Regions from separate parts of the Paenibacillus sp. T2-29 genome, predicted to be linked through region 2. Evidence: riboswitches for the same ligand, from Rfam matches in the RefSeq annotation. Region 2 holds a riboswitch; the other holds the start of a gene.

Region 1 (3,746 bases), on a different contig from region 2:
CAAATTGTTGAAAAGGTAACGTAGCAGCAAAGCCCGCTCCCATCATAACAAGTGACCAAGCTGCTGCGGTTTTTGTGTTTTTTGTTTTTCCCATCATGTAGTCCTCCAAACTAACAGTAAAATTTGTTTCATTACATCTGTAGTACCATCATATCATTGCCTGTGCAGATACCAAAGGTAACCATACTCTATTGTCAACAAATTGCATGATATTTAAAATTTGCACATTAGCTTAAATTGAGTTCGCATAACCACACTTATCCATACATTTTCGTGAACAAAATCACAACAATTAAGTTACAACTATTTTCTAACAAAATGAGCCCTTTGAATCATTTTGTCGAATTATGGTCCCATTTTTCTTGCAACCTAAAGGATAAATGCCTCAAAAAGTGGAATTGCAAGATTACGATATATTCATTGAGGAAATTAATTATTTCCAACCTCATTCTTTATTCCATCAATTTAAGGAATAAATTCCAGAATGACCTTATCCTTTTCAAATAGGTGCCTTCTGGTTAATTTTGTTATATGATGTATAACCCCAAATCGATACATGAATATACTTTAATGTGATAAAATAACCTTTGTAAATGGGAACTCCGGTTCTAAAAGGATATTCATGAAACAAACTACAATTGTCTTACTAAAATTGTTCTTTTGTAAAGGAATTGGATATGACAACAAACCAAAAAAATGCCCAGTATGTCTGGAGCGATGATCCAGTTGCAATTATATGTACACCCTCTGCTTTTGCTAAAAAATCCCTCTTTTATATACAGGAAATAGGCTATTTCAAAACAGATGCTTATGTAATGGAACGGCAAAAGCTCACCTCTTTTTTGCTCCTTTTTACTCTGTCTGGGAGAGGGGAATTACAATACCGGGGCAAGGATTATATATTGAAACCTCATGATATGCTTTTTATTAATTGCGAAGAATATGTACAGTACAAAACTTCCTGTCAGAAGACATGGGAGTTTATTAGTGTGAATCTATATGGCAATCTTATTGACCATTTCTACGAACAATTCGATAAACACAATAAGCCCGTAATCTCACTAAAGGATTCAAGTACAGTACTGGACAAGCTGCGCACCTTATTACATGTACAGCCAGAACGAAGCTTATCATCTGAGCTGCTCTCATCCAGGATAATCGTTGACTTGTTAACGATTATTTTACAGCACCCTTACACCAATCCCAATGCAAATTCAGATGGAACTGCAGAGGTGCGCAAGGTAAAGCAATATCTGGATCAATCCTATTGTGAGCGGATCACGCTGGATTCGCTAGCAGAAATGTTTGGTCTAAACAAGTTCAACCTGGCTAAAAACTTTAAAAAACAGATTGGCTTTTCCCCTATTGAGTATCTTATTAATGTTCGTATCACGGCTGCTCAAAGCTGGCTTAAAACTAGTGATGTAGCTATTGTGGACATCGCACAATATGTGGGCATTCCCAACACAAGTCATTTTATCAATCTGTTCAAAGAGCACATTGGAGAAACGCCTCATTCCTATCGCAAAAAATGGGGAAACCGTATAAAATAGGTCTTATGTATAATCTGCAAGCTTTCTTTGTCGATAAATAGCGAAAATCTGAGATTTAAACTTGCCTAATAGAGTACCTAACTGATAGAATAATAGTACAAGCTATTCAGGATAAATGGCAAACTTGTCGAAAGGCAAGGACGCAAAGCTACAGGGCCTTCTGTATGATGGCAGCCAGCTACCGGTTGAAGTGGCTTTTTGTCGTGCTTATTTTTCCCGAAAACTTTATACGAAATGGCAAACCTGTCGAAAGGCAGGGACGCAAAGCTATAGGGCCTTCTATTGATGATGGCAGCCTGGCCACCGAAAGGAAGTTTTTTATGGGGAAAATGATACTTTCCACACTTCTCCTATTTTTCATGCTGTCCGCAATTCTCTTAAATTCGACAATTTACGCTGCTGATAGTGTTGCATGGTTGGACCAAAACAATGTAAATCATGGGACGGTCAGTGTGCGCTACCCTGTTAAACCTAACGTTAAAACCAAGATTTTGGTTACCAAAGATGCACAAAAATACTCTTATAATTTAACACCCGGGAAATCCGAAGAAGTATTTCCTCTCCAAATGGGTAATGGGAACTATAACATCAGTATTTTAGAACAGCTTAGTGGTAATCAATATAAAGTGATAGGACAAGATACGATCGAGTTAAAGCTAAACGATAGCAAAGCGGTGTATCTTAATTCCGTTCAAAATATTAACTGGAGTAGTACTAATCAAGCGATTCAAAAAGCCCGTGAGTTAACCCAAGGTGCAACAACGGATCGCGAGAAGCTGCAAAAAATCTATGACTACGTAATTAGTCATATCAAGTATGACTCCAATCAGGCCTTTGCCTTAACGACTGACTATCTGCCACAAATTGATCATACGCTAAGCTCTCAAAAAGATATTTGTTATGGTTATGCTTCACTGATGGCTGCTATGTTACGAAGTGTAGATGTACCAACCAAGCTGGTTATGGGCAAATCTTCCTACGTGGACACTTATCATGCCTGGAATGAGGTCTACATCGATAATCAGTGGGTGGTCGTAGACACTACAGTAGATGCAGCACTGTATATGGGTAAACAGAAATTCGAAATGGTCAAAGATCCCTCCAAATACATTAAAACAAAGCAATATTAATATCAATGTTTTTAATTCATATTTTTTAAAAAATGAAAAAATAGAACTACATTTCTTGAAGAGCCTTGATCACATGATCAAGGCTCTTTTTCTATCCTTGTTGAGAAATTGTTGAGATGTGGCATGTATTCTAGTCCAGGAAGACAATGAGATTTCCAACCATTATCTAATTTCGAGTCAAAAGGAGGAGGTTCATCCCGAACATGAATTTTCATAAATTCTGAACAAGTAATTAATGCGGCTAACATAGCATCATATGAATGAATGATGAATATATAAATACAGTTCTCTCGACCTCGAAGGAATAACCATTAGCCGTTAAATAAGAGTATTTTAAGAATAGGAGATTTGTTTACCGTATGAGAAAAAAATGGAATACAGCAACGGTTGCGCTATTGCTCTTTTTGCAGTGTTTGTTCAGCACAACACAAGCTTATGCACAAAATCCCGACTCTACTCTGCCAGTGACCCCAGGAACCGATCCGGTTCAGAGTGTGACTAACGATGTTTATCCAATGCCCTCAGAGCCAATTAACATCCCACCTGCTGTCCCGGCTCCAGTCCCTGAACCAACTGCTGGCTCAACTTCTGAAGTTAGGGCAACTCAAGAAAGTATTTTAACCAAGCTAACCCTTACAGATTCTACTGGAAGTGTTATTGATGCAGTGTATAATCCCGATAGCCGTATTGATATTGGTTCCGCCATCCATTTAGGCTATGAATGGGAACTGCCGAACCATACGTATAAAGCTGGAGACACCTTTACCTTTCAATTACCTGAGCAATTCCAAATTTACACAGATATTACGTCTCCTTTGACGAATACAGATGGAGAAGTAGGTCATTTTACCGTAGACCGTCAAGGTAAAGTGGTTATGACATTTAATGATTACGTAGAAAGCCACTCTAATGTCAGCGGTAAGCTAGAGATCAAAACTGAATTTAGCACACAAATAGAAAAAGGCAGTACACAAGTTATTATTGCGATCCCGATCAAAGGCGGCGAGCAAACGGCTATCGTAAATATTAAGCCTGCAGCTGGTCCTACAATGGAGAAACAAGG
Region 2 (3,746 bases):
CTGCGGCACCGCTTTGCCCGCATCCAAAATCCGAACACGGAATATCATACCATTGGGAGGAACCTGATTCAGTTTATACTGAAGTGACAGTTCTGGATTCGTGGATGCATTCAAACCTGGAGGAATATCTCCACTGCTGAGCAATACCGGAACTGTTGTACTCTCTGCTTCCGACAACGCCGAGAATGTTCCTTTAGCAGAGGATTCAGTAGAAGCTGCTGCTGCAGAAATTTCGATATTATCCCTACCGACCACTCCTTTAAATTCCGCTGAAGAGTCATCCCTCTGGCCCAGCTTCCATACTGGACTGGCCGCCGCTACCTTATCCGTCTGCAATTCTGCACTTTTTGAAGGCGTGTATATAAACCAAGCGATCATGGTTAGAGCTGCGACACCTAGTAATCCGGATAATACGACCGTATACCTATGGGTCAACCATTTTTTCATCATATGATACACCCTCTCTCCTCAAAATTTATGACCGGGAAAGAGTATCTATCAAGGAAGAAACAAAGCGTTTCCGGGAACCACCGCTTTCGCTTCATGCTGACTTTCCCACATCAGACGAGCCATCGCATCGCCTTTTTCATCATAGTATTCCACTTTTAGATCTACCATTTTACCTGCTTCCAAAGCAATACTGCCTTTACGCTCTGTCCAGCTTTGTTTGAACCAACTGTCAATCACCAGCTTGCCGTCTACCCATACGCGAATACCATCATCGGATATCGTTGTAAATGTATAGGTCTCGCTGTATTGTGGTTTGATTTTACCTGTCCAGCGAACCGAGAACTGGTCGGCATTTACCTTGGGATCAGCAGCAACGGCGCGCCAGTTATAATCCAGCTTGCTGTCTGTACGGATCAAAACAGGACTGCCGTTCACATTCATATTGTTAAAATATTCGCCCCGCAGCCCGTTCACATATACTACATCAGGAACAGAAGGAGGAGTCGGAGCTGGAGGTACGATTACTACTGGCGGAACCGGGATAGGCTCACTTTGTCCCTCATCCGGTAAAGTCGGCACATCTGCCCCAGGTTGTTGGATTGCTGCCAGCCCATTTTTCACATCATCCCGTGTCAAACTCCTCGAATCGTTCATATAATCCTGTATTTGATTGGTTGTGTTATTCTCAATCAGCATCTTGCCCCAAGTCATGGAATACACCCATTTGGGCTGTGCCTGCAACACCTCAGAGCTAGGCATCTCACCATGCTCGCCAATGGCAATCGGCTTATTCCGTGCCAACCCGAGCAGTCCTTCATAATGACTTTGCTTAAAATCATTGTTGTAGATGTCTACTGCCAAAATATCCACTTTGTCATCCCCCGGATATTTCGGGGTATACGGGACAGTGTAGGAATTGGGAGCATTGGGACTCCACACCCACAGCAGATTGTTCAACTGATGCGTGTTTACAAAACGGTCGTACATGATATTCCATAGCTGATTGAAATTGTTTTTGTTTCCCCACCAGAACCAGTCACCATTCATTTCATGATAAGGTCTCCACAATACTGGAACACCTGCATCACGAAGCTGCTTTAACGATACAGCGACCTTATCCAGATCGGCAATGAAGAGGTTATACTGCGTAGTGCCTGGTGTCACGTATTTATTGAACTCCGCCTGACTTACTTTCGCCTGCACATTGGCCCAAGTCAGCGGTCTACCCGGCAACGCTTCATGAAAAGTCATCGTCACAATGCCACCAGCTCTGCTCCAACGAATAGCGCTATCGACAACATTTTTACGTTGTGCTGCTTCTGTAGTGTCGGATTGACCAGAGATGGCTCCCATCTCATAGCCGTGCAGACCCACATACGCCTGGCTGATTTTTTGGACCTTGTTGCTTAATTCATCTGGACTTTCCAAATAATCATGCTGACCAGTGACTGTTTTCTTTCCAGAGATGCTGAGTAAATAATTGTATAGTTCACGGGCCTGAGTAGAAGCGTCCGAATTAACAGGTTGTAATGAAGCGGCATTCACCACAGACAGAGAATCACCAAAGCCGACGGGAAACAAAGAAAAAAGTATAACAACGGGGAGTACATGACGTATCAGTCGATACAGAGGAATAAAATTGAATCTCACTTTAGCTCTTCCTTTCGGTAGCCAGGCTGCCATCCTTACGGGAAGGCCCTTTAGCTTTGCGTACCAGTCTTTCGACAGGGCTGCGTTTATCGTTGGAAGGAGTTTGGATTCCTTCTTACCCTAAGTATCGACTTTTTTTTACCAAAATTTAATAGGTCATGTTCATGAATTTACAGGTTTTCGCCCAATTTCGACAGTTTGGGCCATTATTTTTCATCAAATCTTCTTTTTTACGTTTTTACGCAAATAATTACGAGATAAATTGATGACGAGAAATTTCATTCCAATCCATACAAAAGCGTACAATATCCTCTTCAACCAACTCAGAGCCAGTCTGAACTTCAATCAAATCCACATCGGTTACAGCCAAAATGCTATGCTTCGTCCCTTCAGGGATGCGAACTACGTCACCGGCCTTTACTTTATGCAGCTTCTCATTCAAAATAATTTCCGCTTCGCCGCTAATAATGGTCCAGATTTCACTTCGTTTGAAGTGAAGCTGGTAGCTGATATTTTTACCTTTGTGTACGCGGATTCGTTTGGTCAGTACCTCATTACCCTCGTCATACTTTACATAGTCTACAACCCGATACTGTCCCCAACGACGTTCTTCATACATTGGACGCTGATCATGAGCCTTGAGCACTTCCTTGATGCGTGGACTTTCTGCCTTATTGGTCACAAGAATGCCATCTGGGCTAGCGGCTACAATCAGATCATTCGTTCCAATGATCGCCACAGGAATGTCCAACTCATTAATAAGACTCGTATTGACGCAATCTTCCGTTACTACCCCTCTACCCACTTGCTGATGAGACATCTCTTCTGTGAGTGTATTCCAGGTTCCTAGATCCTTCCAAAAACCATCGTACGGAAGCACCACGATGTCTTTTTCCTTCTCGACTACTTCGTAGTCAAAGCTGATTTTTTCCAGAGATGCATATTGTTTTTGCATTTCTTCATAATTCAGCGGCAGGCCCTTGGATGCCAAAATATCCAGCAAATAGCTTAATTTGAATGCAAAAACCCCGCAGTTCCATAGAGCATTGCGTTCTATTAGACGCTCCGCCTGCTCCCGGTCGGGTTTCTCTTGAAAATGGCTCACTTCGCGGTAGCCTGTGCTACCTTGAGTGGCATCGTTTTTCGGAATAATATAACCGTATTTCTCTGAAGGATAGGAAGGGACAACCCCGATTAATGCAAGCTTGCCTTCACTCTCCTGAAGTGTATGTTCGAGTTGGGCTACGGAAGCAAAGAATGCATCCTCTACATAAGGATCTACAGGCAATATAGCTATAATTTCATCAGGCGAAACACCCGCAATGGAATATAGATAAGTCGCTGTCAGCGCAATCGCAGGAAAAGTATCTCTGCGTTCCGGCTCAACAATGATGCGCGTATTCGATCCGATTTGACTCTGGATCATTTCGACCTGCGCTCTCCCTGTCGCAATAAACGAGGATTCGGATAATCCGTTGTCTCCCAATTGTCTCCATACCCGCTGTACCATGGATTCCGAAATCCCTTCCGGGCTCTCCAGTACCTTCAAAAATTGTTTGGAACGGGAATCGTTGGATAACGGCCATAATCTTTTACCGGAACCACCAGACAAAAGTACGAGCTTCATAAATCTCCACTTCCTCTCT

Evidence for each region. Region 2 has a riboswitch for cyclic di-GMP ahead of ACU1JV_RS07590 (glycosyl hydrolase). Riboswitches for the same ligand answer to the same signal wherever they lie in the genome.
Region 1: another riboswitch for cyclic di-GMP. It lies ahead of ACU1JV_RS25690 (transglutaminase-like domain-containing protein); the one in region 2 lies ahead of ACU1JV_RS07590 (glycosyl hydrolase).

What each region holds. Positions count from the first base shown of each region.
Region 1 is NZ_JBREVE010000014.1:73,048-76,793, forward strand. Features, by position in the region: gene ACU1JV_RS25680 (DUF445 domain-containing protein) at 1-94, opposite strand, end outside; gene ACU1JV_RS25685 (helix-turn-helix transcriptional regulator) at 816-1,553, shown strand; cyclic di-GMP riboswitch class I at 1,661-1,739, shown strand; cyclic di-GMP riboswitch class I at 1,780-1,861, shown strand; gene ACU1JV_RS25690 (transglutaminase-like domain-containing protein) at 1,874-2,683, shown strand; gene ACU1JV_RS25695 (collagen binding domain-containing protein) at 3,043-3,746, shown strand, end outside.
Region 2 is NZ_JBREVE010000002.1:396,485-400,230, forward strand. Features, by position in the region: gene ACU1JV_RS07585 (hypothetical protein) at 1-450, opposite strand, end outside; gene ACU1JV_RS07590 (glycosyl hydrolase) at 499-2,100, opposite strand; cyclic di-GMP riboswitch class I at 2,114-2,195, opposite strand; gene ACU1JV_RS07595 (sugar phosphate nucleotidyltransferase) at 2,351-3,727, opposite strand.